DNA from 3 places in the Saccharopolyspora sp. NPDC000995 genome. Region 2 is predicted to be linked to each of the others. Evidence: riboswitches for the same ligand, from Rfam matches in the RefSeq annotation. Region 2 holds a riboswitch; each other region holds the start of a gene.

Region 1 (10,121 bases), on a different contig from region 2:
CGATTCCCACGATCACTGCGCCCAAGCCGTTGGCGCTTGCGAAGGTCGAGCACGCCAGTCTCATGGTGTCTATGCGGCAAGAGGACGAAGCGTGTCGTCTCGCTGAAGTGGTCCCCGGGAGTTGGACTCGTTAATCAAGAGTCTAGGCGGCGAGGGTCTAATTCCGGGATGACCACGAAGTGCGGCGACGCCAACCTGCTCGACCGGATGTTGATCGACCTCTACGACTGAAGGAGTCACTGTGACGCGACTTGCTGTGACGGGACACCGCGGGTTGCCGCAGCAGACCACCACGCTGGTGGACCATGCGCTTCGCGCCGAGCTAGCGAAGTACGGCGAATCCCTGACCGGGCTGAGTTGCATCGCTGATGGAGCGGATGCCCTCTTCGCCCGTGCTGTCCTCGATCAAGGCGGGTCGCTGATCATCATCGTTCCAGCAGTCAACTACCGTGAGAAGCTCCCCGAAGAGCACCACGCCGACTACGACGAACTGTTCAGTCAGGCCTCGAAGATCATTCGGCTCGACTTCCCCGACTCGACCTCCGAGTCCCACATGGCGGCCAGCGTCAAGATGATCGAGCTGGCAGATCGCCTCGTCGCAGTGTGGGACGGCAAGCTCGCTCGTGGCTACGGGGGTACGGCTGATGTTGTGGATGCTGCTCGTGAGCGTGACCTCCCGGTTACCGTCATCTGGCCGGATGGAGCCGAGCGGGACTAGCCCTCGAACTTGCGCGTAGCAGCCGCCGCAACCTGTGGATCTTGGGCGTAGCAGCCAGGTAGCAGCGCAGGTCCAGCAAGGCCGTGACCAGGCAATACCAAAGGCACCACAAGGTCATGCAGTGATATTTTGGGGAAGGCTCAAAGAGCCGCAATGACCTGGGATAACACGAACAGCACAGCTCATCGGGCTGCAGTTCTAGGTGAAGGGCACCTTCGGGGAGCAGTTCAGACCGCCGAAGATGCCCTTCACCTGTGCGTCAGGCGGGCAGGTGCACGCGGCGGTGCAGGCGCTCGCCGATGTCGTTGGCCGCGTTGTCCAGCAACTTGTGCGCCAGCTCGAACAGCGCGCGGGCGATCGCGATCTCGTCGCCGATCTGCGGTACCTCCGGGTCGTCCGGGTGGCGTCGCGCAGTGCCGTGGCCGTGCAGCGCCTGACCGCCCGGTGTGGTGAAACCGACGTCGGCGGTGGTCTTCGCGCCCGCCTCCACGACCTGCAGGTTCAACGTGATGGTGTGGGTCTCGTTCATGGTCGCCTCCTGTCCCCGTCGGCCCGCGTACCCGCAGGCCATCGAGGTCGCCGTAGTCCAAGCATGCGCTGGCCGACCGCAACCGCGAAAGAGCGGACCGCACGCACTACGGGCGCCGGCGATCGGCCGCGCAGATTGGTAAGTCGGACGTACCCAATCAGGCTGTGTCGTCAAACAAACGGCGCAGCCGAGGGCCTCCGCGAATCGGTTTGCACCGCAGGCGGGCGGCGCTGGCGGGGTTCTGGATCCGTCCCGCCCTGCGGCACTTCTGGGAAAGTCGTGCGGCGATTTCGCGCGGGATCGCCGCCCCAGGCACCCGGTCCGCGCGCCACCGCCCGCAGCGGATCATCGCCGGGATCGTCATCAGGGGGTTTGACCTCGTGTCGTGGGCAGGGAAAGATACGGCCGCCGACAGTGCAGGAACCCGGTGCGAATCCGGGACGGTCCCGCCACTGTGACCGGGGAGTGGGCCCCACTCGTTGCCACGGCTGCCAGCAGCTGGAAGGCAGGGGAACCACGTCGATCCGGGAGTCAGGAGACTGCGCGTCGGCCCCGCGTCGCGCCGCGACGCGCGGACACCGAGCCCCTCGGGCGGGAAACCCTGGAGGTCGGAGATCCCATGTCTTGGGATGCCGAAGCGAGTCGGCCGCAGGCCGGTTGGGGCGCCACCGAGCGCCGGAAAGCAGCGGTCGTGCTGGTCGCCGTCGGGACGCTCCACCTAGCGGGCTGGAGCGCCTACCTGCTGCAGCAGGAATCGTTCAGCGCGGTCGGTGGGCTGGCCGCCGCCGGGACTACGGCGTACCTGCTCGGCCTGCGCCACGGGTTCGACGCGGATCACGTCGCGGTGATCGACGACGCGACGAGGCTGCTGATGCAGCGCGGCCGCCGACCGGTGTCGACCGGCATGTGGTTCGCGCTCGGGCACGCCAGCGTCGTGCTGTTCCTCGCCGTCGCGATCGCCTTCATCGCCGGACCCGCTGCGCAGAAGTGGGCCGAACAAGCCGGGGTGCAGGTCGCCACCGTCGTGGACCTGATCGTGATCGCCGTGCTGAGCACGTTGGCCGTGCTCAATGCGCTGGTGCTGCGCGATGCGCTGCGGTTGCTGAGCCGCGCCCGCCGCGGCGCGGTCGAGGAGACCGAGGTCGAACTGGTATTGGGGCGGCGCGGCCTGCTCGCCCGGCTGCTGCGCGGGCGGATGCGCGGCGTCGGCCGCTCCTGGCACCTGTTCGGCATCGGGCTGCTGTTCGGGCTCGGCATGCAGACGGCCACCGAGATCACGGTGCTGGCCATGGTGTCGCCGACCGAGCACCTGTCCGCCATCGCGGTGCTGAGCCTGCCGCTGCTGTTCGCCGCCGGCATGTGCACAGTAGACAGCGTGGACGGGATGCTGATGTCCCGCGCCTACACTTGGTCGCTGGCGCGGCCCCTGCGGCGGCTGTGGGTGAACGTGACCACCACGGCCCTGACCGTCGTGCTGGCCGTCGTGATCGCCTTCATCGTCCTCTGTGGACTGCTGGCGGAGCACGGGCTGTTGTTCCTGGACGGGATCGCGGCCGTGAGCGACCAGTTCGAACTGCTCGGCTACATCACGCTCGGGCTGTTCCTGGCGGTCTGGGGCGGGGCGGCGCTGTGGTGGCGCCTCACATCTCGGAAGGAACCGGAAGTCGAATGAGCGGCGGTTTCGCAACAGCCGGGGAAAGCAGCGGCGGCACTCCAGCCGACCGCACCGTGCACCCGATAGAGACAGAGTCCTACCGGATCATGCGGGCCAGGGCCGATTTCGCCCACTTCCCGCCGTTGACCAGGGCGGTCGTCGAGCGCGTCGTGCACACCACCGCGGACCCGAGCTGGACCGGCGAAGTCGTCGCCGGCGAAACCGCGCTGCGGACCGGGCGGGCGGCGCTGCTCGACGGCGCGCCGCTGATCACCGACGTGCGCATGGTCGCGGCTGGAATCACCGCGCGCCCGACCGAAATCGGCCTGGAACGCTCCGGCGTCGCCGAGCTCGCCGCGACCGCCGGCTTGACTCGCTCGGCGGCGGGCATCCGGCTGGCCGCCGAAGAACACCCCGACGGCGCGGTGTGGGCCATCGGAAACGCCCCGACCGCGCTGTTCGAGCTGATCCGCCTTGCCGAGACCGGCCGGCTCAACCCAGCGCTCGTCGTCGGCGTCCCGGTCGGCTTCGTCGGCGCGGTCCACGCCAAAGCCGCGCTGCGGCGTAGCGGCCTACCGGCCGTTACCACTTTGACCGAACGCGGCGGTGCGGCCATCGCCGCCGCCGCGATCAACGCCCTCCTCTACTGGGCAGAACCTGGAGGTAATCGGTGACCGAACCGCTGCTGGTCGTGGGCCACGGCACGGTGGACGAAGGTGGTGTGACGGAGTTCCACGCCTTCCTCGACCGCCTGCGCACCCGGATGTCGGCCGCAGGCGTCGACACCGCAGGCGGGTTCATCGAGCTGTCCGCCCCTGCGGTCACCGAAGCCTGGAGCGAACTCACCGCCCGCGGCCACCGCCGGATGGCCGCCGTGCCGCTCGTGCTCGTCGCCGCCGGACACGGCAAGGGCGACATCCCGGCCGCGCTGGAACGCGAAGTCCGTCGACACCCTGGCACGTCGTTCGTGTTCGGCCGCCCGCTCGGACCGCACCCGATCCTCCTAGAACTGCTCGCCGAACGGATCGAGGCCGTGGTACCGCGCGCCGACTGGCCCGACACCGCCGTGGTGCTCGTCGGCCGCGGCTCCACCGACCCGGACGCCAACGCCGAAGTGTGCAAGGTCTCACGGCTCTTGCAGGAGACCTGCGGCTTCGACACGGTAGAAACCGCGTTCATCTCCCTGGCACCACCGGACGTCGCCGGTGGGCTGGAACGAGCTCGCAGGCTCGGGGCGAAGCGGATCGTGGTTGCCCCGTACTTCCTGTTCGACGGCGTGCTTCCGCAGCGCGTGGTCGACCAGGCCCGCGAGTACGCCAGCTCCGCGTCGGACATCGACGTCCGCGTCGCCGGATACCTGGGAGACTGCGACGCCCTGGTGGACCTCATCGTGGAGCGCTACCACGAGGCCCTGCACGGCGACATCCGGATGAACTGCGACACCTGTGCCTACCGGGTGCTGCTGCCGGGATTCGAGGACAAACTGGGCGCACCGCAGACACCGCACCACCACCCCGACGATCCGACCGGACACGGTCACGGACACGGACACGCACATGGCCACACAACCCGATAATCACTACCTCGCGGGACTCGACCTCACCGGGCGCCGAGTCGTCGTGATCGGCGCGGGTACTGTCGCGCAGCGGCGGCTACCCCGGCTGATCAGCGCCGGAGCAGCGGTCGAGGTGATCGCCCCGGAGGCGACCCCGGCGGTGGAGGCCCTGGCCGACGCCGGGGAGATCACCTGGAGCCGACGCGGGTACCGCGACGGCGACCTCGACGGGGCCTGGTACGCGGTGGCAGCCGCGTCCGACGACGCGGTAAACGCCGCGGTCGGAGCGGAAGCGCAGCGGCGCCGCGTGTTCTGCGTGCGGACGGACCGCGCGACCGAAGGAAGCGCGGTGACGCCCGCAGTGGCGGAGCACGACGGGCTGCTGCTCGGAATGCTCGCCGGCGGCAAGCCGCGGCGCAGCGCGGCGGTACGCGACGCTTTGCTGGAGGCGCTGCAGGCCGGAGTCGTCGACGAGCACGCCGAGCCGCAGGAGGCGGGCGTGGCGCTGGTCGGCGGCGGCCCGGGGGCGCCGGACCTGATCACGGTGCGCGGGCGCCGCCTTCTGGCCAAGGCGGACATGGTGATCACTGATCACCTCGCGCCGCGGGAGTTGCTGGAGGAGTTGGGGCCGCACGTCGAGGTCGTCGACGCCTCCAAGATTCCCTACGGCCGAGCCGCCAACCAGGAGGTCATCAACCGCACGTTGATCGACAACGCGCGGGCGGGCAAGTTCGTGGTTCGCCTCAAGGGCGGCGACCCGTACGTCTTCGGTCGCGGTTTCGAGGAACTGCTGGCGTGCGCCGAAGCCGACGTGCCGGTCACGGTCGTGCCCGGTGTGACCAGTGCCTTCGCGGCCCCGGCGGTCGCCGGCGTGCCGGTGACGCATCGGGGAGTGGCCCACGAGGTGGTGGTCGTCTCGGGGCACGTCGCGCCCGATGACGAACGTTGCCTGGTGGACTGGACGGCGCTGGCGCGGCTGCGCGGCACCCTCGTGCTGCTCATGGCGGTGCAACGCATCGAGGCTTTCGCGGGAACCCTGATCAAGAACGGCCGCCCGGCGGACACCCCGGTGGCGGTGGTCCAGGAAGGCACGACCAGCACCCAGCGCTCCCTGCGAACCACCCTTGCAGCGGTCGCCGAAGAAGTTCGGGCCAACAACATCAAGCCCCCGGCAGTGGTCGTCATCGGCCCGGTCGCAGCACTGAAATAGGGAATTCTTCGGATCGGGTGGAGGCGGGTAGTGGTGACCAGGTGAGCGGGACGCGGTGAGCTGTGCACGACGACTCCTGCCTGGTCGTTAGTTGTGCAGGTGCACCCCGGGAGTCTCTTGGGCTTCTATGGCAACCAAAGACTCACGGCATCTCGCCTGCGGAAACAGGAGGGCGGCCCGCACAAGCGCCAGTTCTGGTGGTCCAGAACTGACAGTCACTGGTCCTCAGCGGACCGATAGTCGCAATAGACACGGCGGGCTGGTCCCGCGTGCGACTGAGCTCTTGGCCGGGCTTTCGACCACTAAGCCGATGCCGCGATGCCCGGGAGAGTCGCGGCATCGCGGCGGCGCTGGCAATCGACGTTCATCCGGGTCTACGTGGACGCCACCCCTGGACGAGCACTTCAAGGGAGCTTGGGCGCAATCCCTGGTGGAACTGCGCCCAAGCTGCCGATGTCTTGAGGTCGGCGCGGTTCGCTGCGGACTCGGCGCCTACGTGCGGTCGCGTCGCATTCCGCCGCGGTCGTTGCGGGCGCTGTGGGCGCTGTGGCCTCCCCGCCCGCTCCGGCCCGACGGGCCGTGCGCGTTGCGGCCGCCTCCGCCGCTGCCGCGGCCTCCGGCTTCGCTGTGGCCTCCGGCCGCTGCGCGTCCGCCGTCGGCGCCGCCGCGACGGCTCTGACCGCTGACGCCTCGCTCCGCACGGCGCGGCCCGCGCCCGCGGGGCTCGCCCCGGCGTCCGCCGGGCTCGTAAGACGAGCGCTGCGCTGCGCCCGCGTCGCGCCCGCGCGACGCTTCACCTTGCTTCGCCCCACGGCTACGCCGCGCTTCATCGTGCTGCGCACCGCGGTTGCGCGGTGCTTCGCGTTTCGGGGTGGCGATGGCGACGCCGTTGGGTTCGCGGGCGCCGGTAAGGCGCGCCAGTTCGGCGTCTTCCGGGCTGACCGCGGTGGTCGTGGCCGTCACGCCGGCTTGGTTCGCCATGGTTCGGAAGGCCTGCTTCTGGTCGTCGGTGACCAGTGTGACGACAGTGCCGGTCGCGCCCGCTCGGGCCGTGCGGCCCGCTCGGTGCAGGTAGTCCTTGGGGTCGGCCGGGGGTTCGACGTGCACCACGAGGCTGACATCGTCGACGTGGATGCCTCGCGCCGCGACGTTCGTCGCCACCAGGGTTTCGGTCTCGCCGCTCTTGAACTCGTCGAGGATGCGGGTTCGCGCGTTCTGGGCCTTGCCGCCGTGCAGTGCCCCGGCGCGGATTCCGACCGCGCGCAACTTCTTCGCCAGGCGGTCAGCATGGTGCTTGGTGCGCACGAACATGATCGTGCGCCCCTCGCGGGCCGCGATGCGGGCGAGCACAGCCTGCTTCTCGGCTGCGGACACCAGGAACTGGTGGTGCTCCATGCTGTCCACGCTCGCCGCCGAGGGCGCCAGCGAGTGCACCACCGGGTTGGTCATGTAACGCTCGACCAGCTTGTCGACGTCGCCGTCCAGCGTCGCGGAGAACAGCAGGCGCTGGCCGTCGGCGGGGACCAGGTCGAGCAGTTCCCGGACCTGCGGCAGGAAGCCCATGTCCGCCATCTGGTCGGCCTCGTCGAGCGCGGTCCGCTCCACTTCGGACAGCACGCACGTGCCTTGGCGCACGTGGTCGGCTAGCCGGCCGGGCGTCGCGACGAGGACGTCCACGCCCCGGCGCAGCGTATCGACCTGCCGGGTGAACGACGTGCCGCCGACGACCTCGCGGACGTAGAGCCCGAGCGCCTTGGCCAGCGGCTTGAGCGCGTCCGTGACCTGCGTGGCCAGTTCGCGGGTGGGCACCAGCACCAGCCCGCGCGGGTGCAGCGGGCGGGCGTTGCCCCGCTGCATCGCCAGCAGGGGCAGGCCGAAGGCGAGCGTCTTGCCGGACCCGGTCTGGCCCCGGCCGAGCACGTCGCGGCCGGTCAACGCGTCCGGGATGGTCGCCGCCTGGATCGGGAATGCCTCGACCATCCCGTTGTCCGCCAGGGCGCGCACCAGGCGGTTGGGCAGCCCGAGCCGGTCGAAGGGCGCCGGGTCGACGGCCGTGACGCCGACCTCGTCGAACAGGCTCCGCTTCGGCGCAGGCTGCTGTGCCGGCGGGCGGCGTCGGCGGGGTCGGCGGGATGAGCGCGCGGGCGTGGTGAAAGAACTTGGTGACACGAAGAAACTCCCGGAAGACGGCGCGTCACGGGGAGGCTTCGCGGGGGGCCGCGTGCGATCTCAAGGACGAGCCCGGCGCGTTCGCGCCGATAGGTGGATTTCGAGTCCGTTGACTCGCGGTTGGGCCGGTGGTCCTCCCGGCCGGTTCGGTGCCGAGTCTAGCCGATCGTGCACAGTCGCCGGTGGCTGGCGTGCGCGGTGGCCAGACCCGGCGCTGAGACCGCGATCACATCCGTTTTCCCGCTGCGGTAGAGAGAACCGCGAGTTCCTCCAAGTCTGCCCGGTGCTCATCGGCGCCGCGGGCGCGGAACCAGCCGGCGATGTTGTCCACGTCACGTCGAAGGTAGGTGAGCCCCAGCGGATTCGCCGCCAGGTCGGCCACCTGCGGCAGGTCGATCAACATCAGCCGGCCGTCGTGCACCAGCACGTTGTACGCCGACAGGTCGCCATGGGTGAACCCCTGTTCGGCCAATACCACGAGCGCGTCGACGAGTTGCAACCAGAGCTCGTCGAGCTCGTCCGTGGTCGGGTGCAGCGCCGGGAGCCGCGGGGCCGCCGTGCCGTCGGCGGAGCCCACGAATTCCAGCAGGAGCGCGGTTCCGACGCGCTGCACGGGATAGGGCACCGGCGCACCGGCCGCCCACAGCGACGACAGCACGGAGAACTCCGCCACCGCCCGCTGCTGCGCGATCATGCCGCGGCCGAACTGCGTTGTTGCATCGCCCGCATCTCGCGAGACTTGCGCATCCGCCGGCCTTCCATGTATCCCGCGTCGCGGTGGAACATCCGGTGGTCCATGTCCAGGTACCGCTTCGCGGCGAGCAAGCAGGAGCGCCCGCCGGGAACCGACCGGCGCAGCAAGTGCACGTCGGCTTCCTTGCCGGGCTTCCGGACTCCCGCTCGTGGTCGACCGCGGCCAGCTCGGTCACCAGCCAGGACGGTTGCGGCCGCGGACCCCGGTGTCCCATGTGGACCGCCGGTCAGCATCGTCGGGCAGCTGTTGTGGCTCGGGCTCGTCGCGCAGCACGGCGAGCCGTTCGCGTTCTTCCTCGGTGAGTCGGCCGCGTCGCATCGGCTCGTTGTCGCACCGGAGCTTTTTCGGCTGCTTCTTGTTGCGGTTCTTGGTCGGCTTCGTGGTGCGGAACAGGTTCGGGTCGTACGCGTCTAAGAAGACAAGTCTGGTGCTCCTCAGGCGAAACCTCCGCCGGGCACCGCTGCTTCAGCGCACGGGAGGCGGAGGGATAAGAGTTCGGGTGTCATCGCGCGCGAAAACTCCGCGCACAGCCGTTGCAACGGCCACCATCACGAACCTCCCTCCTCGTGCTGTGCCAGCTCGCGGACAAGTCTCGACGATCAGCGCCCGGCGCAGCAACTGATTTTTCGCGGGCCGGTGCGCTGTATTAACTAGCCGAGCCCAGCGGCAGGCGTTCAGGCTTGAACGACGAGGCAGAGCTTGCGGGTGCCTTCGCGCTCCACGAGCAGGCCGGCGTCGTTGGCCACGTCGATGACGTCCTCGACCTCGGCGGGCACGTCCGGCGACTTGGCGAGCGCCCGCGCCAACTTCCCCTTGTGCGCCTTGTTGTGGTGGCTGACGACCTTGCGCTTGCCCGTCGCATCCTCAGACAGCACGCGCACCTCCACGGCGCTGGCAACCCTGGCCAACGCGGCGTAAGCGCCGGACCTCAGGTCGACGACGAGGTCATCGGCCGCGGCCAGCACCGGCTCCAGCGCCGGCCGCCACGCGCCGCGCAACGTGCCCAGACCAGGCAGCGAACTGCCGCCGGAGAGCCGGTAGGCCGGAATCGAGTCCGTGCCGTGCACGATGCCGAACAGCGCCGAGGCGACAGCAAGCCGAGCATCGGCCTGCTTGCGTTCCACCGCCGACAGCGAACGCACGTCGAGGGCGTCGTAGAGCACCCCGGTGTAGCGCTCCAAGGCCGGCGCGGTGGGCGAATCCCAGAGCTCGGAGTTGCGCCGGACCTCGTCGACCTGCCGCTGCGACAGCCCGAGCACCTCCAGGCTGGCAGGTACGTCGTCGGCCAAAGTGGACAGTGCCTCGATCAGCTTCCGCCTCGTGGGAGTCAACTCCGCGTGCGACAGGCCGTCCAGATCCAGTGGCGAGCCCGACCCGCCGACAGACTTGGTCTCCGAAGGAGGAAGCAGAACCAACACCCCACCAGAGTAATCGGCCACAACCCAACGCCGACGAGCCCCGTGCCCCCCGGGTTCACGCAATTCCCATTGAGGTGATCTCAGTAAGAAGTGTCTGGAGGGCGGCCTGCCGGA
Region 2 (10,121 bases):
GTTCGAACGAGCCCGCGAACCAGCGGTCGTCCAAACCGGCGTCGCCAAGCAGTCCGTGTTTGCGGTAAGCGTTGCGAGGAAAAAGCCCCCCGGGTCGAAGCCACTGCGCGACGCGTGCGAAGCCGCGGTGCTCCCGGATGCAATGAAGGGTATCCAGCGCCTGTCGAAGGGCGCCGACGTCGGTGGTGTGCCACGGCGGACCCGGGGCTGATCGGGCTGCGCGCCAGCCCGATCAACGGTTGCAGCGATTGCATCCAAGGCAACCCGGCGGCATCACCGCCCGGTCACGGATGCGGCCAGATACCGGAGGTGCCGCGGCGGTGGCTGTCGACGAGGTGTGTGTCGACCATTCCGATCGCCTCCATCAGAGCGAACATCGTCGTCGGGCCGACGAACGAGAAACCCTTGCACCGCAGTGCTTTTGATAGCGCCACGGATTCAGATGACGTGGTGGGGATCTCCGCGATCGTCCGCGGGCGCGGTGTGGTGTCCGGTTTGAACGACCAGACGAACGCTTCCAGACCATTCTCGGCGCGCAGCTCGATGGTCGCGCGGGCGTTGATGATGGCTGCGCGGATCTTGGCTTTGTTGCGTACGATTCCCGAGTTGTTGAGCAGGCGCGCGACATCTTCCTCGGTGTAGGCCGCGACGGGCTCCGGGTCGAAGCGGTCGAACGCTTCGCGGAAGGCGGGGCGTTTGCGCAGGATCGTCGCCCAGGAGAGCCCGGCCTGGAACCCCTCCAAGCTGATCCGCTCGAAAAGCGCCTGCTCGCCGTGCACGGGCATGCCCCATTCGGTGTCGTAGTACTCGCGCAGCAGGGGGTCGCGGGCCGCCCACGGCGGACGCGCCAGCCCGTCCTCGCCGATCACGACCCCGGAGTCGGTCGTGGTGTCTGCCGCTGCGGGACTCAATGTCTCGTTCTCCTCGGGTTCTCGTGGTGTGCGACCGGAACCTGACCGCACGTGCTTTTCGGTTATACCAGCAGAAAATGCTCAATTGGTCGAATCGGTGCGGTGCAGGAGGATGGTGCGGACCGCTTCCCAGGTGCCGCCGTCACGGGTTGCGCCACGCAGCCCGTCGAAGGTCCCCAATCCGCCGAGCGCGATCAGGTCCTCGGTGGCGAGGGTGGCGGTGCTAATCGTGCGTGCCGGGTCCAGTTGGTGGAGTGCACGAGCCGCCGCTCCATCTGCACCAGCCGGAAACCTGTCCGGTCACCACCCACGCGTCCGGGTCCTGCGCCGCGAAGCCTCGTGCCTGTCGCAGCCACGACGCGGTCCGCTCGGGCCAGTCGACGACGTCGAGCACATGCCCGCCCCGCAGCGCCCTGGCCCGGGCGATGGCGTCGGCGGCGTCGCGGGACGGGGCGTCGCGGGACGAGCCGATCGCGATCGAAGCCGATCGCGGACGCAGCTCGGGCAACCGTTTCGTAGCGCAGCAGGATGGGCGTGGGGCGGGCCTGGCCGGGTCGGTGACAGATGTCCAGCCACTCGTCGAGCGTGTCCAGCCATTCCGCTACCCGGCCGAGCTTTGCCGTACCAGTCCCGGGCGATCGGCAGCAGGCGTGGGTACAGGGCCTGCCGCAGCCTCTCCACCGATTCCGGGAATGGCGGGCGAAGTAGTGGTAATCGCCGTTGTCGCCGAATCGGTGGCGGCGCAGGTTGATCGTGGCGCGGAAGTGTTCTGGCTCGTCCCACAGGGCCGCGACGCGCTCGCACTCGGCGGCGGTCAGCAACTGTGGCAGTAGCGCGCAGCCGTAGTCGTTGACCTCCGCCGTGACCGTGTCCCAGTCCGCGTCGGCGACTCGTTTCGTGAACCGGTCCGCCTCGGGCATGCTCACTCATGCTGCCTCCAGGTTCAGCAGGGTTGCTTTGGCCTCCACACCGCCGACGTATTCGCCCGAAGTGCCGTCCGAGCGCACGACGCGGTGGCAGGGCACCACGACCGGCAGCGGGTTCGTCGCGCACGCGGTACCCGCCGCGCGCACCGCTTTCGGGCTTCCCGCGGCCGCGGCGACCTCGGCGTAGCTGGCGGTGCGGCCGTAGGCGATGTCGGGCAGGTGCGATAGCACGTTGAGCCGGAACCCGCGCGAGAGGCGCCAGTCCAGCGGCAGGTCGAAGGTGCGCCGCTGCCCAGAGAAGTACTGATCGATCTGCCGGGCGACCTCGTCCAACCGGTCCGGTGCCCGAAGAATTCGCGGGCTGATCGCCGCGGCCAGCGACTCGAGGACCGCGTCGTGCCCCTGGTGAGCGAAGGCGACCCGCACCAGTCCGCGTTCGGTCGCGGCCAGCAGCAGTTCGCCGACCGGGGTGTCCATCGTGCGGTAGGCGACGTCGAGCAGGCCTTCCCGCTGGGCGACGTTCACCAGCTCGATGTGCAGGCGCTTGCTGGCGTCGAAATCGATCGCCTGGAGTGCGTCGAACAGGCGCCTGTCGTCGTTTTCGTGGATCGTCATCGCCACGCTTCCTCTCCCACGCTCGTGGCATGCCTGTACGTCTTGCGCAGGGTCTTTATGCCGTCCGCCGCGGCCCGGCGGGCGGCATCGGTGCTGCCGCCAAGGATCGCGGCGATCTCGGAGTAGGGCAGGTCGGCCAGGTAGTGGTAGGCCACCGCCATGCGCTGCTTGGTCGGCAGCGCGCTCAGCGCCGCCCACAGGTCTCCGTCCCAGTCCTCCGGTCGGCCGGTAGTGCTGGGCCGCTCGGGCAGGCGCTCGACCACCACCGGTCGGCGTGCCGTCGCCCGGGTGGCGTCGACCGCCTTGCGGTGGGCGATCGTGACCAGCCAGGCCTCCACGTTCGCGTCCTCGGCGAGCTCCGGGAAGGCGCGCAGCGCGGCCAGGAACGTCTCGGACCAGGCGTCCTCGGCTTCGGCCGGTCCGAGCACGGCCCGGCACACCCGCAGCACCATCGGGCCGTACTCGTAAACGATCTGCTCGAACGGTTTCACTTTCACTCCCCGTAGACGGCCCGGCCCGGCCGAACGTGAGATGCGGATCCGGCCCACTGCGCGATCGTTACCCGCCCGAGTGGCACTTGCCGGTCGCACGCCGCGGCGGCCCGGCGGCTCGGCGTAGCACCCCGCGTGACGAGCCTCTCACCGACGCGGGAGGGCGGACCGGAATGGCGTGTTCACCACGGAAGTCACCGGATGCGCGGTGGCCCTCCGGCACGGTCCGCGCATCCCCTGGGCCCTTGCCAACGGCTTGCCAGTCGGTAGCCTCGGTTGTGCTGGTGGTTCGTCCACCCCGGATCGCGACGAGAGCCGCGGCCGCGGGCGGGCGAGGCAAGAGGGAATCCGGTGCGAATCCGGGACTGCCCCGCAGCGGTGAGTGGGAACGAACGCCGTCCCCGGTCCGAGACCGGGCACAGCACTGGGCACGCGTGCCTGGGAAGCGACGGTCAGTAGAAACACCGGCGTCGGCCGGGACGCGCCCGCGAGTCCGAAGACCTGCCACTGGTGCGCGCACCCGTTGGTGCGCGCGGTCCGGGGTCTCGCGGGAGGGCCTGGCCGACGATCGGTTCGCGCCGCGCGGCGTTGCCGGTTCGCCTGCGCCTTCCCAGACCTCGGGGCATTTGTCGTCGAGCTCGCGAGGAGAGGGCGTTGACCAGCAAGATCGGATCTACTGTACTCGGCTTTCCCAGGATCGGCCCCAACCGGGAACTCAAGCGCGCGTTGGAGCGCTACTGGTCGTCCCGCATCGACGAGGCGGAACTGCGCGCGGTCGCGCGGGAACTGCGCGTCGACGCGTGGCGCGCGCTGCGGGACGCGGGCCTGGATTCTGTGCCGGGCAACACGTTCTCGTTCTACGACCAGGTGTTGGACACTGCGGTTACCTTCGGCGCGGTCCCGCCGCGCTTCGCCGGGCTCGGGTTGGGGCCGCTGGACACCTACTTCGCGATGGCGCGCGGGGTGGAATCCGCGCCGCCGCTGGAGATGACGAAGTGGTTCGACACCAACTACCACTACCTGGTCCCCGAGATCGGTCCGGACACGCGGTTCTCGCTGGTCGAACGCACGCCGGTGGAGCAGTACCGGGAGGCCGCGGCGGAGGGCGTGACCACCCGACCGGTGCTGGTCGGCCCGCTCACCTTCCTGCTGCTGGCCAAACCCGCCGACGGAGCCCCCGAGTTGTTCCGGCCGATGGATCAGCTCAACGGGCTGCTCGATGCTTACGCGGAACTGCTGGGCGAACTGCGCCGGGCCGGTGTGGAGTGGGTGCAGCTGGACGAGCCAGCGTTCGCCGCGGATCGCACTCCGGACGAGCTAGATGCGCTGAGCGCCGCGTACCAGCGGCTCGGTGAACTGGAGGAGCGCCCGAACCTGCTGGTCGCAGCCTACTTCGGTGATCTCGGCGAGGCTCTGGGCGTGCTGGCGTCCAGCCCGGTCGAGGCGCTCGCCGTCGATCTCGTCGCCGGGAGGTCCACAGTGGATTCGCTGTCGACGGTTCGAGGCCTGAGCGGCAAAACCCTGGTCGCCGGGCTCGTCGACGGGCGCAACATCTGGCGCACGGACCTGGACAAGGCGCTTGCAACCGCAGCCACGCTGCTCGGCTCGGCGGACGAGGTAGCGGTCAGCACGTCGTGCTCCTTGCTCCACGTTCCGTACGACGTTGCGGCGGAAGCCGACATCGATCCGCAGGTGAAGTCCTGGTTGGCTTTCGCCGCGCAGAAGGTTCGCGAGGTGGTCGTCCTCGGCCGTGCGCTCAGCGAGGGCCGCGACGCGGTGGCCGATGAGCTGGCCGAGGCACGAGCCGCGATAGCCGACCGCGCCAGCGCGGACCGGGTCCGCAACCACCGCGTCCAGGCGCGGCTGCAGGCTTTGCGGCCGGAGTACTCGCAGCGCAGCGAATACGAGGTGAGGCGCGCCGCACAGCAGAAGTCCTTGCGCCTGCCCGCATTGCCGACCACGACGATCGGTTCGTTCCCGCAGACCTCGGACGTCCGCAAGGCACGCGCCGCGTTGCGCTCCGGCCGCATCGACCAGGCGACCTACCGGCAGCGGATGCGGGACGAGATCGGGCGCGTCATCCGGCTGCAGGAGGAGATCGGTTTCGACGTCCTGGTGCACGGCGAACCCGAGCGTAATGACATGGTTCAGTACTTCGCCGAGAACCTGGACGGCTTCGCCAGCACCGACAACGGCTGGGTGCAGTCGTACGGATCGCGGTGCGTGCGGCCGCCGATCCTGTTCGGCGACGTTGCCCGCCCGAAACCGATCACGGTCGAGTGGACCAGCTACGCCCAGCGGTTGACCGAGAAACCGGTCAAGGGCATGCTAACCGGCCCGGTGACGATCCTGGCGTGGTCGTTCGTCCGTGACGACCAGCCGCTTGCGGACACCGCGAAGCAGGTCGCGCTGGCCATCCGGGACGAGGTGAACGACCTGGAAGCGGCCGGCATCCGGGTCGTCCAGGTCGACGAACCCGCCTTGCGTGAACTGTTGCCGCTGCGTTCGGCGCAGCACGCGGACTACCTGGACTGGGCGGTGACGTCGTTCCGGCTGGCCACCTGCGGCGTCGCCGAGTCCACCCAGATTCACACCCACCTGTGCTACTCGGAGTTCGGCGATGTGATCAACGCGATTGTTGCGCTGGAGGCCGACGTCACCAGCATCGAGGCCGCCCGCTCGCGGATGGAGGTGCTCGACGACCTCAACGCGGCCGGCTTCAGTCGAGGTGTCGGGCCCGGCGTTTACGACATCCACTCGCCGCGCGTGCCCGAGACCGCCGAGGTCGTGGACCTGTTGCGGGCCGCGCTCGCGGCCGTTCCGGCGGAGCGGTTGTGGGTCAACCCAGACTGCGGGCTGAAGACCCGCGGCTACGCCGAAGTCGAGGCGGCGCTGAAGCACATGGTCGAGGCCGTCTCCGAGCTGCGCTGACGCCGGACTCGCGGGCGGCGCAGAAGGCGCCGCCCGCGAACCGGGCCGATGTGCCGGGAATTTTCCGACGTCCGCCAGCTTGATCCGGTGGGAACCAGATCGAGTCGAGGGGCGTGCCGATGTCGAACGAGAGCACGTTGCAGGGCACCGTTGCGGCCGGATTCGATTCCGTGCGGGGGGAATTCGCCGCTCTCGGCGGCCGAGGGCGGCGACTTCCCGGGCAACTGGTCTCCTACGGCGCGGGCGAACGCGTCGTGGCGCTGTGGGGCCCGGATATCACCGGCGAGTTGCTGACCGGCGTGTTCTCGTCCACCAAGGGCGCCGCATAACCTGGCCGTTTTGTTGGGCCCGCGATGCCGGTTTCGTAGCGCAGGCCCACTGCGTTCGAATGGAGCTGGACGAGGTCGGAGTAGGCGGCTGGACTGGACCCGGTGGGGCGTGCATGGCCAGCGAGGAGATGCGGCCGGACTCGCCGTCCACGATCGGCACCGGTGGAAAGACTGCCGAATCGACGCAGAGGTGAACCTTGAACTTCAAGTGAATCGGAGTGCAATGATCGGTGAAGGTGGACGTCCGCGTGCGTCCGAACGGGACTGCGGTCAGGTGTTCACGCGGCGGATGGGAAGTGGTCGTCGTGTCGGACCAGTGCCGCGTAGCGGCCGTCGGCAGACAGCAGTTCGTCGTGCGTGCCGCGCTCCACGATCTGTCCGCCGTCGAGCACCACGATCTGGTCCGCCTGGCGCACGGTCGACAACCGGTGCGCGATCGTGATCGTGGTCCGGCCCGAGGACAGCTCGTCGAGAGCTTGCTGCACCGCGCGTTCTGTCTGGGTGTCCAAGGCGCTGGTGGCCTCGTCGAGGATCAGGATCGGCGGGTCGCGCAGGATCGTGCGGGCGATCGCGAGCCGCTGCTTCTCCCCGCCGGAGAACCGGTATCCGCGCTCACCGACCAAGGTGTCGTAGCCGTCCGGCAGCGCTGCGATGGGGTCGTGGATCTGCGCCGCCTTCGCTGCGGCGACCAGTTGTTCGTCGGTCGCGTCGGGCTTGGCGAAGCGCAGGTTCTCGGCCACCGAGGCGTGCAGCAGGTATGGCTCCTGGGAGACGATGCCGACCGCGGCAGCGAGCGTGTCGAAGCCGAGCTCGCGCACGTCGACACCGTCGATGCGCACCTGTCCGTCGGTGACGTCGTAGAGGCGCGGCACCAGGTAGCTGAGCGTTGTTTTTCCGGACCCGGTTTCACCGACGACGGCGAGGCTGGTGCCGGCCGCCACGGTCACGTCGATTCCGGTGAGGGTTCCGTCGGGGCTCTCGGGCGAGTAGGCGAACGACGCGTCCACGAACCGCACTTCGCCCTCGATCCGCGACAGCCGCACCGGTCGTTCCGGTTCGTCGATGTCGATCGGCAGGTCGAGGTATTCGAAGATGCGGCCGAACAGCGCCAGCGAGCTCTGCACGTCCACACCGGTGGACAGCAGCGACAGCGTCGGCCGGAACAGGGCCTGCTGCAAGGTTACGAAGGCGACCAGCGTGCCCAAGGTGATCAGCGGGACGCCGAAGGTGGTGGTGACGCCGGCCGCCCAGTAGATCAGCGCGGGGAGCGCTGTCATCACGATCTGGATGCTCGACATCCGCCACCGGCCCGCCATGCTGGAACTGACTTCGATGCGGGCCAGCTCGGCCGACTCGGCGGCGAAAGCATCGGTGAGCGATCGCGCTCGGCCCGTCGTGCGACCCAGCAAGATTCCGCTGACGGAAAGGGATTCCTGCACGCCGGCGGACATCGATGCGAGTTGGCGCTGCCGCTTCGCGGTGATCCTCTTGCGTTCCCGGCCGATCCGGCGGCTGACCCACACGAACACCGGCAGCAGGGCCACCGACGCGATCGTCAGCCGCCAGTCCAGCGCGACCATCGCGATCAAGGTGGCCATCACGGTGGTGAGGTTGGAGACCAGCGAGGTGGCGGTGGACGTGACGGTGGCCTGCATGCCGCCGATGTCGTTGGCGATGCGGGATTGGATCTCGCCGGTTCGGGTGCGGGTGAAAAACGCCAGCGACATGCGTTGCAGCCGGGCGTATACCGCGGAACGCAGTCCGTGCATCACGCTCTGCCCGATCTTGGTGGACAGGTACGTCTGCGCGACGTTGAACACGCTGGTCGCGATGGTTACGCCGATCATTGCGAGCACCAGTGCGGTCAGCAGGCGGAGCCGTTGCTGCGGGATGGCGACGTCGAGGACCTCGCGCAGCAGGAACGGCGACGCGACGGAGACCAGGGACGACGCGGCGACCAGCAGCGCGACGACCAGCAGCATGCCTCGGTGCGGGTGGAAGAGGTGGCCGATGCGGCGGAGCTGGGCGGGCGGGGGAGTGGTTTTCTCGGGCGCGGACATAGGCGGCTCCAGTGGTGAGCAGATTCAGAGGCGACTTCATATTTACCATAGTTCACTATTACTGTCACTCTGTTAAACTGGCCGGGTGGATGCCGGTGGTGAAGAAGAACGTCTCGGCGGGCTGTTCCTGCGGCTCGCCAAGGCCGCGCATGTCCTGCAGCGGCGCGGTGCCGGGGATCTCGGGCTGACCCCGGCGCAGGCGCGTGCGCTGTCCGTCCTCGGCAGGTGCGAGACGCCACCGCGCATGGCGGAGCTGGCGGAACTGCTGCACGTGGTGCCGCGAGCGGTGACGCCGATCGTCGACGCCCTCGAGGACACGGGCCTGCTGCGGCGCGAGGTCGATCCCGGCAATCGCCGCTCCACCCTGCTGGAGCTGACCGGGCAAGGCCGCAAGATGTGCAAGCGGCTGGCCGACATCCGAGCCCGCGCGGCGGCGCAGCTGTTCGCCCCGCTCACCGCCCAACAACGGCAAACCCTGCTGGAACTGCTGGAAAAGGTCGACCCGGCGATGACGGGCTGACCGACCGCGTCAAGTTGTCGTCGTAGGCGATGGCGACGGTGTTGTTGACCGCGTTGTAGGCCCACACGCGGTTGTCGCCCTTGGTCCCTCTGCCGCGGTCGCCCGGAACGGATCGCCGTTGGCAGCGGTCGTGCTCATCCCGGTCGGCCTGTCCTTCGCCGGTCGCAACGGGTTGGGCCCGGTGGTGATGAGGCTTGCGATGGCAACCGGCGGTTCCGCCGGGTCGTTCGCGCCGATCAGCCTCTTCGGCATCATCACGACCAGCATCGCCGGGCGCAGCGGGATCGACGTGAACGTCGTCGCGGTCGACCTCGCCCTGGGCGTTGTCCTCTCGCTGTGCTACGCCGAGAGACCGCGCAGGCGGCCAAGGAGATCGACTGGTCCACGGTCCTGCTCATGGGCGGCATCGCCACTACGTTGGTGTCCTGGAGAGCAGGGGCCGGTGCGGATGGTAGCCCAGACCGGCGCCGTCATCCCGATCCCGGTGCTCGGCGGGCTGATCTCGGCCTTCGGTTTTACCACTTCGCTGCTGGCGATCATCATCCCGCTCGCGCTGCCCAGGTGGCGGCCGGTGGAGTGTCCGCGGCCGGGGTGATCTGCGCGTTGGCGCTGTCGTCGTCAGTTGTTGACCTAAACCCGAGGCCACCATCGGTGCCACCGTGTCGCCTCCAGGCCAGAGCGGATCTGCCCGGCGATGCGGAGTTCTTCTTCCGCTGGGGATTGCCGATGGTCCTGGTCGGATCCGTCGCCACCTGCGCCCTCCTGGTCCTGCCCGGCGTGCTGGCCTGACGTCCCGGGAAGACCCGAGGCCGAAGCGGTTACGCCTCCTCGGGTTCGGTCGCGAGGAGTTCCTGGAGTTCCTGGAGTGCTCGGGTGAGGTTCGCGGCGAAGGCGAACATCTCATCGGCGACCGGCCGCGGGGTGCTCAGGTAGATGTTGAAGCGGTCCGGGAGCAGCACGTAGGCGATGCCGATGCACTGGCTGCTGGTCGAGCCGAAACCGAAGTACTGGATGTTCGTCGACGGCGCCGAGCTGGTGCTCAGGTAGTCGTCGCGCATCTTGAGCCAGCCCGGCGTTTCATACAGGTCCAGGGGCTCGGTGGCCCCCAGTTCCGCGCCGCGTCGCCGCTGGATCAGCTGCAGCTCCCACAGGTGCTGCTCGGGCGCTTGCCCCAGTTGACATTCCTTCGCCCGCACGACGTGCTTTTGCGCAGCCGCGCGGAAAGCCGCACGGCGGGTCTGAGCGTCGGCGTTCGGGGCCTCCATGGCTGCCACGAACCGCAGCACCTCGGGCGTGACGACGCGCATGGCTTCGGTGCGTCCGTTCTGGAACTGGCGG
Region 3 (10,121 bases), on a different contig from region 2:
AAACAAGGTCCACGGGCTCTGGGTTCGATCCCAGGCACTGCAAGGTTGCACCGCCGGAAGCGGCGCTATTAAGTGGGCAAGCCGTGACGGAAGCCGTCACAGTGTGAAGTTATACCAGTGGCCGGGACCATCCCCGCCGGGAGCAAAGTGGTTGAGCGCCGTGGCAGCGCCGAGTGCCACGAGCTCGGGGACTCCGCGTCCGAGCCCAGGGCGGCTGTAGTGCAACGACAGTACACCAAGCGGCCGCGGTCCCCCGTCCAGTAGCGGGTACGAGGCGACGGAGCGGGTTCCGGCGTCGAGAATCGGGGCCAGCGTCGGCTGTCCGACGAAGATCGGGCTGCGGGTGACATCGTCGACAAGAACAGGCGTGCGGGTGACCAATGCCTTGGCGCAGGCGGTGGGACAGCCGGTCGTGATGCTTGCGAAGAAGCTCAGGAACGCGGGCCTGAAACCGTGCTGTGCCAGGATCCGCAGTGCACCCTCTTGCCGATCGTGTACTTGCAGATCGCAGAAGTCAGCACCGCCGCCCGTGAGCGCAGCCCGCAGGATCGCTTCCATGACCGTGGGCTTGTCGGCAGCGCCCAAGAACTCAGTATCGAACAGGACAGCTGTGTGGTCTCCGCCGCGCCGGTATGCTTCGCGCAGCAGCCTCAATCGGGCACTTCGGAGCTCGGCAGCACCGAGCCTTTGATGACACTGTGCACCGTTCACATTGCGTTGGGTAGCATCAGACATACAGCACTCATGACGGGTTGACCGGTTTGTCACATAATGGTAGCCGAAGACAGGCCTAAGCGTCATCGGGAGAAGCGCGATGGAGATCGCCTTTAGCCACGATGAACCCGAAGCTCGCGCCCGGGTGCCGACGGCGAGCACTCGAACGCAAGTTCAACATCGCGGGTGTTCGGTGGCAGGGGAGGTTGCCAGGCCACGCGAGTTGATCACGAGCACCTGGCATATACCGTGGGCTCGGACGTTGCCACCTTGCCCCAGGCTGATCAAGCGTCGCCAGGACGCCGAGGTGAGGGCAGATGCCCCCTTTGCGGGTGAAGACAAAGTCCGATCTCCACACTATTCCCTTGCAAAATAGTGTCGAACGACCGCAATCAATGATCCTTAGATGGCATTTGCGATCGCGATTCACACTGAGCACGGCCGGCATTGAGCAACGTCGTCGTCGAATGTCGCCCCAGAATCAGCGAGTTCGGGGTTCGAGTCCTTGCGTTCTCGTCATCGTATTGAGGGTCTCTCCCTCAAACCCCACGGTGCGGCGGCTTGGTTTCGAGGCCGATATCAGGCAGGGGGCACTTCCGGGCCTGGGTACCGCCGTTCCTTGAAAGACATCCAGGAGCTTTGGTGTTCGGTGTTTTGGGTTGGGTGTTTGAAAGCACCGACTGGACCTAGACCTCGGGTGGTGGGGCGCGAACAATCGGGTACCTCGAGTTGCCGATCGGACACCGGGGGTTGTTGGTGGTCGACCAGGTGTTGGGCGGGGCGGTCATTGCGGTGACCTCGGTGTGCTTGGTTCGGTTGGTGGTCCGCCGTTGGCGGCTTCCGGAGGCTTGGGGTGGCTGCGGGAGCGTGGACGTCGCTCACGTCTTGATGGGCATCGGAATGTCCGCGATGTTCCTGCCCCAGGTGCTTCCGCCGGGCGCGTGGGCTGCGCTGTTCGTCGCGAACGCCGTTTGGATGGGTGTACTGGCGCTGCGTCGGCGTCCGGCGCTGACCTACCTGCACCACTTGGTCGGCGGGTTGACCATGGCGTACATGTTCGCCGCCGCTCGGCCGCACGGACCCGCTTGGGGTCTGTTGTCGTTGTCCACCGTGCATTCGTCCGGCCACTCGCATGGCAGCGCGCTGGCCGTGGTCGGCGCACAGCCCGCAGGCTTCGCTTTTCCGCTGGTGGCCTGGGTGCTGATGACCTACTGCCTGCTCAGCGCCGGCTTCGCCGGAACCGACCTCGTCCGACCGCCCCGAGACCGGCCCAGGTTGACGGCCACCACCGAATTGGTCCTCTCCCTGAGCATGGGCTACATGTTCCTGACCACGCTCTGACGCCGGATCGCCGCAGTTTCAGCTGGTCAGTGACGTGAGCGGTTTTGGGGTGCGACGGCAGGCTGTTACAGCGGCTCAAAGTACTCACGGGTGTTGACCGGCTGGAACTTCAGTCCATTCCCGACACCCGGAGGGTTATGTTCAGGCGGCCTGCCGTCATGCCCACGTCCGGTCCGGTTCCCGGGTACGTCTTCGGGACTCCGTGGTAGGCCAGGCGGGATTCGCCGCCAAAGACGAACAGGTCTCCCGAGCACAGTTCCACGTCCGTCCACGGCCGGTTCCGGTTCTCCGTGTTGCCGAACCTGAAAACGCACTTGTCGCCGAGGCTCAGCGACACCACCGGTTTCCGGCTCTGCTCGTCGCGATCCTGGTGCATTCCCATCCTCGCCGTGTCGTCGTAGAAGTTGACCAGTGCGACGTCCGGTTGGTAATCGTCGGCGGCGCGGCCGTAGGCTTCGGCCAGCGCCCTGCGCCCCAAGTCGCCGAGCCAGGCCGGGAACGGCGTCACCGGCGAGCCATCTCCGTCGTCGGCGGTTCGCGAGTACCGGTAGGGGTACCAGTGCCAGCCGAGGCACACCGTGCGCACCGACATCACTCCCCGACTCGGCAACCGCGCGGAGCGCATGCCCGCCGGGGAGCGCGCCCACTCCCGGCACGCGACGACCAGTTCGCGCTGCTGGTCGAGGTCGAGCCAGTCGGGCAGGTGCACCGCGCCCGGGGCTATCTCGGCCCGCTCCCGCGGGATCAACGACTCCATGTCCGCCCCTTTACCACGCCATAATCATCTTCGCGGCGGCTCCCCCGTGACAACCCTCTCAAAGCTGGTTTCCCTTCCTCAGCCAGGTTAGGCTTGCCAAACTTTTGGAGCCAACCAAATAGCAGGGAGCATCATGTTCCGTCCCCGTCGACTGCTCGCGGCCGTCACCGCAGTGCTCGCGCTCGGCACCGTCGCCGCGTGCGGCTCGTCGACTCCCCAGCAGCCCGCCGCACCCCAAGGCGACGAGCGAATCGTCACGCACGCCAAGGGGCAGACCAAGATCGCTGGTAACCCGCAGCGCGTCGTCGTTCTCGACACCGGGGAGCTCGATGCGGTGCTGGCGCTTGGGATCAAGCCGGTCGGCACCGTGCTGCCGGACGCCAACAAGACCCTGCAGCCGTACCTCGCCGAGAAGGCCGGCAACCTCGAGATCGTCGGCACCATCGGCTCGCCCAACCTGGAGAAGATCGCCGCGCTCAAGCCCGACCTGATCCTCTCCAGCAAGGTGCGCGACGACCAGAACTACGACGCGCTGAGCAAGATCGCGCCGACGGTGTTCGCCGAGAGCGTCGGCAAGACCTGGAAGCAGAACTTCCTGCTCGACGCCGAGGCGTTGGGCAAGAAGGCCGAGGCGCAGCAGATCCTCGACACCTACCAGCAGCGCGCCGCCGACATCGGCAAGCAGGCCGGCGACCCCGCTGCCCGCAAGATCAGCATGCTGCGGTTCATCCCCGGCGACATCCGCCTGTACAGCAAGGGCTCGTTCATCGGCACGATCCTGGCCGACGCGGGTTTCGGCCGCCCCGACAACCAGCAGACCGACCAGACCTTCACCAAGATCAGCCGCGAGCAGATCTCCCAGGTCGACGGCGACCAATTGTTCTACGCCGCCTACGGCGAAACCGCCAAGCAGCAGCTGACCGACGTGGTCAACTCCGTGCAGTGGACGACGCTCGGTGTCGTGAAGAGCGGCAAGGCCGTCGAAGTGCACGACGACACCTGGTTCCTCGGCCTCGGCCCGATCGCCGCCAACCTGGTCCTGGACGACCTGCAGAAGGCCTTCCCGCAGTAGTGACCGAGCGAAGAGCCCGCGGGGTCCGTCCGCCGGACTCACGGGCTCTTCGCTGCGCGAATCCGCAGGTCCCCGGCGCTGCGCCCCACCGCGAACTCGCCGCCCGGTTCGACGTCCACCACCACCGACACCTCGGCTCCCGCCTCGGCCTCGGCGATGGCGAATCCCGCCAACCGCGTCGGAAGCCCAGGGCATCAGCAGCATCAGCACCGGCGAACCGGCGTTGACCACCATGACGGAGTTCGGGTTCGCCGTCGGCAACCTTGCGGACCAGCTCGTTCTGCGAGCTCGGCAGGTCCAGCGAGGCGCGGTCGCGGCCCTCGGTCTCGACCTCGTCGTTGGTGCCGACCACGACCACCGCGACGTCGGCGTCGCGGGCGATCGCCAGCGCGGCGGCGAGTTCGGACGCGTCGTCGCATACCTGCGCTCGGTGCCCGATTCCGACCGCCACCAGCGCGTCGATGCGCTGCGGGGTGAACTCGACGGTCATGGCTGCCCGGCCGTCGGCGTCCTGGTCCGACTCGACGAGCACGACGTTGAACCGCTGCTCGGGTGGTTCCAGCATGTCGCCCAGCGGATCGTCGATCCCGTTGGTGCGCACCACGTCCGCATTCAGCACCTCCCGGCCGGAGAGCTCGTAGCGGAAGCGCCGGTGCCGTTCACCCCGAACACGTGCTCGCCGAGATCGAGTTGGAGATTCCCCCGCAACCGCAACGACTTCGATGGACGGCAGGCCGCCGAGCCACATCAGCTTCTCGGTTCCGCGCACTCGCTGTCGCGGACTTCTTCTTGTTGCCGAGGTATTCGACCCGGATACCGGTGCCTTCGCCAGCCGGATCAGCAACGTCCGCACGCCCAGCAATCGCCGATGCCGCACACCGCGCTGGTAACCACATCCGCGTCGGGCCGCCCCGCACGCAATCCATCCAGCGGAGTCACCACGTGCGGCGGCTGACGTGCGACGACCCGCCGCCCTACACCGCCGGGATGGTGGCGTTATCGCCGATCATCGCGACCATGGCGACCTTCGGGCCGATCGGCAGCAGCGACGCGTCGTCCACGATCTCGTTGCGCAGCAAACGAATCCCTGCTCCGCGAGCCGCCGGGGTTCGGAATCTTCGAAAGCACCTACCCGATCTGCCGATCGCAGCACCCGCAGGACCTTGTCGTCGAGAACTTCTTCCGGGATCTTGCCCCACGCGACTGGATGCCCGCGAGGACCTCGGGACCGATCTCGGCGATCAGCAGCGGCTCCTGCGAGAAGTTCTCGAAATGCCTCCCCCCGAAAGGACTTCGGTGCACGTTGATCGTCGACGCCAGCACCACGTGCCAAACCCCGTCGCCGAGCCTCGTCGCCGAACGCCTCACCCGCTGTCCGCGCCGCCGCCCGATCCCAGGTCGCCACCAGCGCGGACGCCACCGGAAGCAACAGCGACGGTCGCGCTCGTCATGCCGTACCGTGCACCCCGGTCGGCCCGTCGGATTGCACCAACGACCGTAGCCCGATCTCCGGCATCGGGTGCAGGGTTCAAAAGTCGGTACCGGTGGAGCCACCGTGCCTTCTCCGCCGCCGTCAACTCCGAAACCAACGACCGGAGCTTCGCCTCGTCTACCGCTACCCCTTTCGCTGGCCTCCAGCCGCCAAGTCTCAGCCACCTCGCCCGCACTGCCGACCGGGACCACGACGCGCCGTTATCTGCCCTTCCGATCACTCCCGGAACCCAACATGTAGTGTGTCGCTCGCTGGTGGTTCACCGGATGCGTCCGGTGAGGCAAGAGGGAACCCGGTGCGAATCCGGGACTGCCCCGCAGCGGTGAACGGGAACGAACGTCGTGACCCGACTGCCTGACGGCAACGGGTAGAGCACTGGGCGAGCAGCCTGGGAAGCCACGACCAGTAGGCCGCCCGTGAGTCCGAAGACCTGCCACCGGTGCACGTTGCGAAGCGTGCTGTCCGGGACTTCGAGGGCGGGTCCGCGCGGACGACCAGCGGCCCCTGCCGCCGTGTCTCCTCGCGCGCCGTCGTGGTCCGCCGAGCTCGCGAGGGAGAGAGCCCGTGACGGCGACACTCAACGACTGGACCCGCGTGTCCACAGTGGTCCACCAAGCCTGCGCCGGCCTGCCCGGCGTGTCGGCCGATGCCGTGCTCGAAGAGGTGCGGCGCACCGGCTACGCCGGCATCAGCGACGACGAGCTCTCGCTGGCCCAGGTCATGGCGGCACGCACGCTCATCGAGACCGAGCCGAACTATTCGCAGGTCACGGCCCGCCTCCTGCTGGACCGGATGCGCCGCGAGGCGCTGAGCTTCCTGGGCGAGCCGCAGGAGGCCGACCAGGAGCAGATGCGCGACCACTACCCGGCGTACTTCGCCGACTACGTGCACCGCGGTGTAGAACTGGAGCGGCTCGACCCGGAACTGGGCTCCTTCGACCTCGACCGGCTGGGCCGCGCCCTGGTGCCGGAACGCGACCTGGCCTTCGGCTTCCTCGGCCTGCAGACCCTCTACGACCGCTACTTCCTGCACGAAGACGGCACCCGGTTCGAGCTGCCGCAGGCGTTCTTCATGCGCGTCGCGATGGGCCTGGCGCTACGCGAGGGCGACCGCGAGGAGCGGGCGATCGAGTTCTATCACCTGCTGTCGACGTTCGACTTCATGTGCTCGACGCCGACCCTGTTCAACGCTGGCACCACCCGGCCGCAGCTGTCCTCGTGCTTCCTGACCACTGTGGATGACGACCTTTCCGGGATCTTCCACTCCATCAGCAACAACGCGCGACTGTCGAAGTACGCGGGCGGACTGGGCAACGACTGGACGCCGGTGCGCGGCATCGGGGCCCACATCAACGGTACCAACGGCAAGTCCCAGGGCGTGGTGCCGTTCCTGAAGATCGCCAACGACACCGCCGTGGCAGTCAACCAGGGCGGCCGGCGCAAGGGCGCGGTGTGCGCATACCTGGAGACCTGGCACATCGACGTCGAGGAGTTCCTCGACCTGCGCAAGAACACCGGCGACGACCGCCGCCGCACCCACGACATGAACACCGCGAACTGGGTGCCCGACGAGTTCCTGCGACGCGTCGAGGCCGATGAGCAGTGGACGCTGTTCTCCCCAGATGAGACGCCTGACCTTCACAACCTCTACGGCAAGGCGTTCGCCGAGCGCTACCGCGCCTACGAGCAAGCGGCCGACCGCGGCGAGATCCGCGTGTTCCGCCGGGTGCGCGCGCTGGAGCTGTGGCGCCGGATGCTGACGATGCTCTTCGAGACCGGCCACCCCTGGATCACTTTCAAGGACCCGTGCAACCTGCGGTCGCCGCAGCAGCACAGCGGGGTCGTGCACTCCTCCAACCTGTGCACCGAGATCACCCTGAACACCAGCACCGACGAGGTGGCCGTGTGCAACCTCGGGTCGATCAACCTGGCCCGGCACGTCGACGCCGACGGCATCGACGCCGCGAAGCTGGAGCGCACCACGCGCACCGCCGTGCGGATGCTGGACAACGTCATCGACATCAACTTCTACACGATCCCCGAGGCACGCCGGTCCAACCTGCGGCACCGGCCGATCGGGCTGGGCCTCATGGGCTTCGCGGACGCGCTGTTCGCGCAGCGCATCCCGGTTTCGTCGGAGGCCGCCGTCCAGTTCGCCGACCGCAGCATGGAGCAGATCAGCTACCACGCGATCGCCGCGTCCAGCGAGCTCGCGGCCGAGCGGGGTCGGTACGAGTCCTTCGACGGATCGCTTTGGAGCCGGGGCGTCCTGCCCATCGACTCGCTCGACCTTCTCGCCGACGCCCGCGGCGACGTCGACCTGGACCGCTCGTCCACCCTGGACTGGGAGGCGCTGCGGGAGCGGGTGCGCACCGTCGGGATGCGCAACTCCAACGTGATGGCGATCGCCCCGACCGCCACGATCTCCAACATCTGCGGCGTGAACCAGTCGATCGAGCCGATCTACCGCAACCTGTATGTCAAGGCGAACATGTCCGGCAATTTCACCGTGGTCAACCCGCACCTGGTCGCCGACCTGAAGCAGGCTGGGCTGTGGGACGACGCGATGATCGCCGACCTCAAGTTCCACGACGGCAGCCTGCTGCCGATCGAGCGGATTCCGCAGCAGCTCAAGGAGCTCTACGCCACCGCGTTCGAGATCGAGGCGCGCTGGCTGGTGGAGGCGGCGGCGCGCCGGCAGAAGTGGATCGACCAGGCGCAGTCGCTGAACCTCTACGTCTCCCGGCCCAGTGGCCGAAGGCTCGACGAGCTCTACCGCCTCGCCTGGCGGAAGGGCCTCAAGACCACGTACTACCTGCGCTCCACGAGCGCGACCCACGTGGAGAAGAGCACCCTGCGCGGCACCGACGGCAAGCTCAACGCCGTCCCGACGGCGCCGACCACGACCGGCGCTGCTTGCTCGGTCGAAGACCCCGACTGCGAAGCCTGCCAATAGCACCCCAACCCGGGTCCGGCGCCTAGTCCGTTACGACACGCGGTCCCGAACTGCGCGATTTTTCTTGGAGCAACACAGCATGACCTCCCTGGAGTCCCTATCCTCGGCCGCCGGGCTCGGCGAGATCGACCGCGCCGGTGGGCGCGTCGACGTCGGAGACAAGGCGATGATCAACGCCCGCGCCGACGTCAACCAGCTGCTCCCCCTCAAGTACGGGTGGGCCTGGGAGAAGTACCTCGCGGGCTGCAACAACCACTGGATGCCCACCGAGATCTCGATGCAGGCCGACATCGCCCTGTGGAAGTCACCTGACGGGCTCAGCGACGACGAACGCCTGCTGGTCAAGCGCAACCTCGGCTTCTTCGCCACCGCCGAATCCCTGGTGGCCAACAACATCGTCCTCGCCGTCTACCGGCACATCACCAACCCCGAATGCCGCCAGTACTTGCTGCGGCAGGCCTTCGAGGAGGCCGTGCACACCCACACCTTCCAGTACATCTGTGAAAGCCTCGGCCTCGACGAGGGCGAGCTGTTCAACATGTACCGGGAGATTCCGTCAATCGCCGACAAGGACGCCTGGGCGCTGCAGTACACGCGCAGCCTGGAAGACCCGGACTTCTCCACCGGCAGCACCGAAGCCGACCAGGCCTTCCTCCGCGACCTCGTCGCGTTCTACGTGATCTTCGAAGGTATGTGGTTCTACACGGGGTTCGCGCAGATCCTCGCGCTGGGCCGGCGGAACAAGATGGTCGGCATCGCCGAGCAGTACCAGTACATCCTGCGCGACGAATCGATCCACCTGAACTTCGGCATCGACTGCATCAACCAGATCAAGCTGGAAAACCCGCACCTGTGGACCGAAGAATTCCAAGCCGAGATCCGGCAGATGCTCACCGAAGCCTGTGAGCTGGAAATCGCCTACGGTCGCGACACCATGCCGCGCGGGCTGCTCGGCATCAACGCCGAGCTTTGCGCCGAGTACATGCACTTCATCACCAACCGGCGCTGCGCCCAGCTCGGCCTGGAACCGGTGTTCCCGGAAGCCGACAACCCCTTCCCGTCGTTGTCGGAGACCATGGACCTGGATAAGGAGAAGAACTTCTTCGAAACCCGGGTCATCGAGTACCAGTCGGGCGGCTCCCTCCAGTGGGACTGACTCCCGACCCGACTTGTTGAAGCGAACGGCCTGTTGACGCCAATAGGCGGAGTGAACAGTCCGTTCGCTTCAATTCTGATCACTTCCACCCGTCGACGATGGAGCAACCCGCCGCATTCGGGCCCGACCCGTCGGCACGTGCCCTAACGTCGGCTGCCGATCACACCGCCTCAGGGGAGAAAAAGTGATCACCTGGGGATCCGGAGCACCGTCCAACGGCTGGCGAGCCTGCTGCTCGTCTGCCCGGGCTGCCGAGGGACGTACGCGACCGACCCTCAAGGGCATGACCAAGTTCACGCTGTTGTTCATCCCGCTGTTTCCGACCAGCACCCGGTACGCGCTGACCTGCACCTGGTGCGGCACGACGTCTCCGATCAGCAAGGAAGAGGCAGAACAGCTCCAGGCCCAGGCCCAGCCGCAACCTCGGCAGGGCCTGCGATCTTGATCACGAGCAAACCGCTCCTTCCGACGCGGAGCCGACGAGCTTCGCGTACTTGCCGAGTACGCCTTTGCGGAGACGCGGCGCCGGTGGGGACCAGCGCTCGCGGCGCCGCACGAGTTCCTCGTCGGCGACGAGCAGGTCCAGGGTGCGGCTGGTGAGGTCGAGGCGGATCGGGTCGCCGTCCTGCACCAG

Evidence for each region. Region 2 has a riboswitch for cobalamin ahead of metE (5-methyltetrahydropteroyltriglutamate--homocysteine S-methyltransferase). Riboswitches for the same ligand answer to the same signal wherever they lie in the genome.
Region 1: another riboswitch for cobalamin. It lies ahead of ACWDKQ_RS14025 (HoxN/HupN/NixA family nickel/cobalt transporter); the one in region 2 lies ahead of metE (5-methyltetrahydropteroyltriglutamate--homocysteine S-methyltransferase).
Region 3: another riboswitch for cobalamin. It lies ahead of ACWDKQ_RS02625 (ribonucleoside-diphosphate reductase subunit alpha); the one in region 2 lies ahead of metE (5-methyltetrahydropteroyltriglutamate--homocysteine S-methyltransferase).

The regions. Positions count from the first base shown of each region.
Region 1 covers NZ_JBSFLZ010000033.1:22,327-32,447, reverse strand. Annotated here, with positions in the region: gene ACWDKQ_RS14040 (hypothetical protein) at 1-134, shown strand, start outside; gene ACWDKQ_RS14035 (hypothetical protein) at 242-718, shown strand; gene ACWDKQ_RS14030 (DUF1876 domain-containing protein) at 978-1,247, opposite strand; cobalamin riboswitch at 1,665-1,789, shown strand; gene ACWDKQ_RS14025 (HoxN/HupN/NixA family nickel/cobalt transporter) at 1,867-2,919, shown strand; gene ACWDKQ_RS14020 (precorrin-8X methylmutase) at 2,916-3,575, shown strand; gene ACWDKQ_RS14015 (sirohydrochlorin chelatase) at 3,572-4,477, shown strand; gene cobA (uroporphyrinogen-III C-methyltransferase) at 4,458-5,666, shown strand; gene ACWDKQ_RS14005 (DEAD/DEAH box helicase) at 6,159-7,835, opposite strand; partial or broken gene ACWDKQ_RS14000 (RIO1 family regulatory kinase/ATPase domain-containing protein) at 8,062-8,907, opposite strand; gene yaaA (peroxide stress protein YaaA) at 9,264-10,007, opposite strand.
Region 2 covers NZ_JBSFLZ010000025.1:52,874-62,994, reverse strand. Annotated here, with positions in the region: gene ACWDKQ_RS11815 (DNA-3-methyladenine glycosylase I) at 285-911, opposite strand; gene ACWDKQ_RS11810 (hypothetical protein) at 1,135-1,419, opposite strand; partial or broken gene ACWDKQ_RS11805 (2OG-Fe(II) oxygenase) at 1,421-1,831, opposite strand; gene ACWDKQ_RS11800 (methylated-DNA--[protein]-cysteine S-methyltransferase) at 1,838-2,452, opposite strand; gene ACWDKQ_RS11795 (RNA polymerase sigma factor) at 2,449-2,949, opposite strand; cobalamin riboswitch at 3,212-3,466, shown strand; gene metE (5-methyltetrahydropteroyltriglutamate--homocysteine S-methyltransferase) at 3,598-5,874, shown strand; gene ACWDKQ_RS11785 (hypothetical protein) at 5,994-6,203, shown strand; gene ACWDKQ_RS11780 (ABC transporter ATP-binding protein) at 6,482-8,263, opposite strand; gene ACWDKQ_RS11775 (MarR family winged helix-turn-helix transcriptional regulator) at 8,349-8,783, shown strand; gene ACWDKQ_RS11770 (hypothetical protein) at 8,902-9,378, shown strand; gene ACWDKQ_RS11765 (hypothetical protein) at 9,435-9,572, shown strand; gene ACWDKQ_RS11760 (choline/carnitine O-acyltransferase) at 9,602-10,121, opposite strand, start outside.
Region 3 covers NZ_JBSFLZ010000003.1:114,541-124,661, forward strand. Annotated here, with positions in the region: gene ACWDKQ_RS02590 (GAF domain-containing protein) at 97-654, opposite strand; gene ACWDKQ_RS02595 (DUF5134 domain-containing protein) at 1,444-2,055, shown strand; gene ACWDKQ_RS02600 (alpha-ketoglutarate-dependent dioxygenase AlkB family protein) at 2,165-2,812, opposite strand; gene ACWDKQ_RS02605 (ABC transporter substrate-binding protein) at 2,946-3,884, shown strand; gene ACWDKQ_RS02610 (hypothetical protein) at 3,923-4,057, opposite strand; partial or broken gene ACWDKQ_RS02615 (hypothetical protein) at 4,192-4,632, opposite strand; gene ACWDKQ_RS02620 (hypothetical protein) at 5,013-5,252, opposite strand; cobalamin riboswitch at 5,615-5,828, shown strand; gene ACWDKQ_RS02625 (ribonucleoside-diphosphate reductase subunit alpha) at 5,941-8,331, shown strand; gene ACWDKQ_RS02630 (ribonucleotide-diphosphate reductase subunit beta) at 8,396-9,487, shown strand; gene ACWDKQ_RS02635 (hypothetical protein) at 9,672-9,932, shown strand; gene ilvD (dihydroxy-acid dehydratase) at 9,933-10,121, opposite strand, start outside.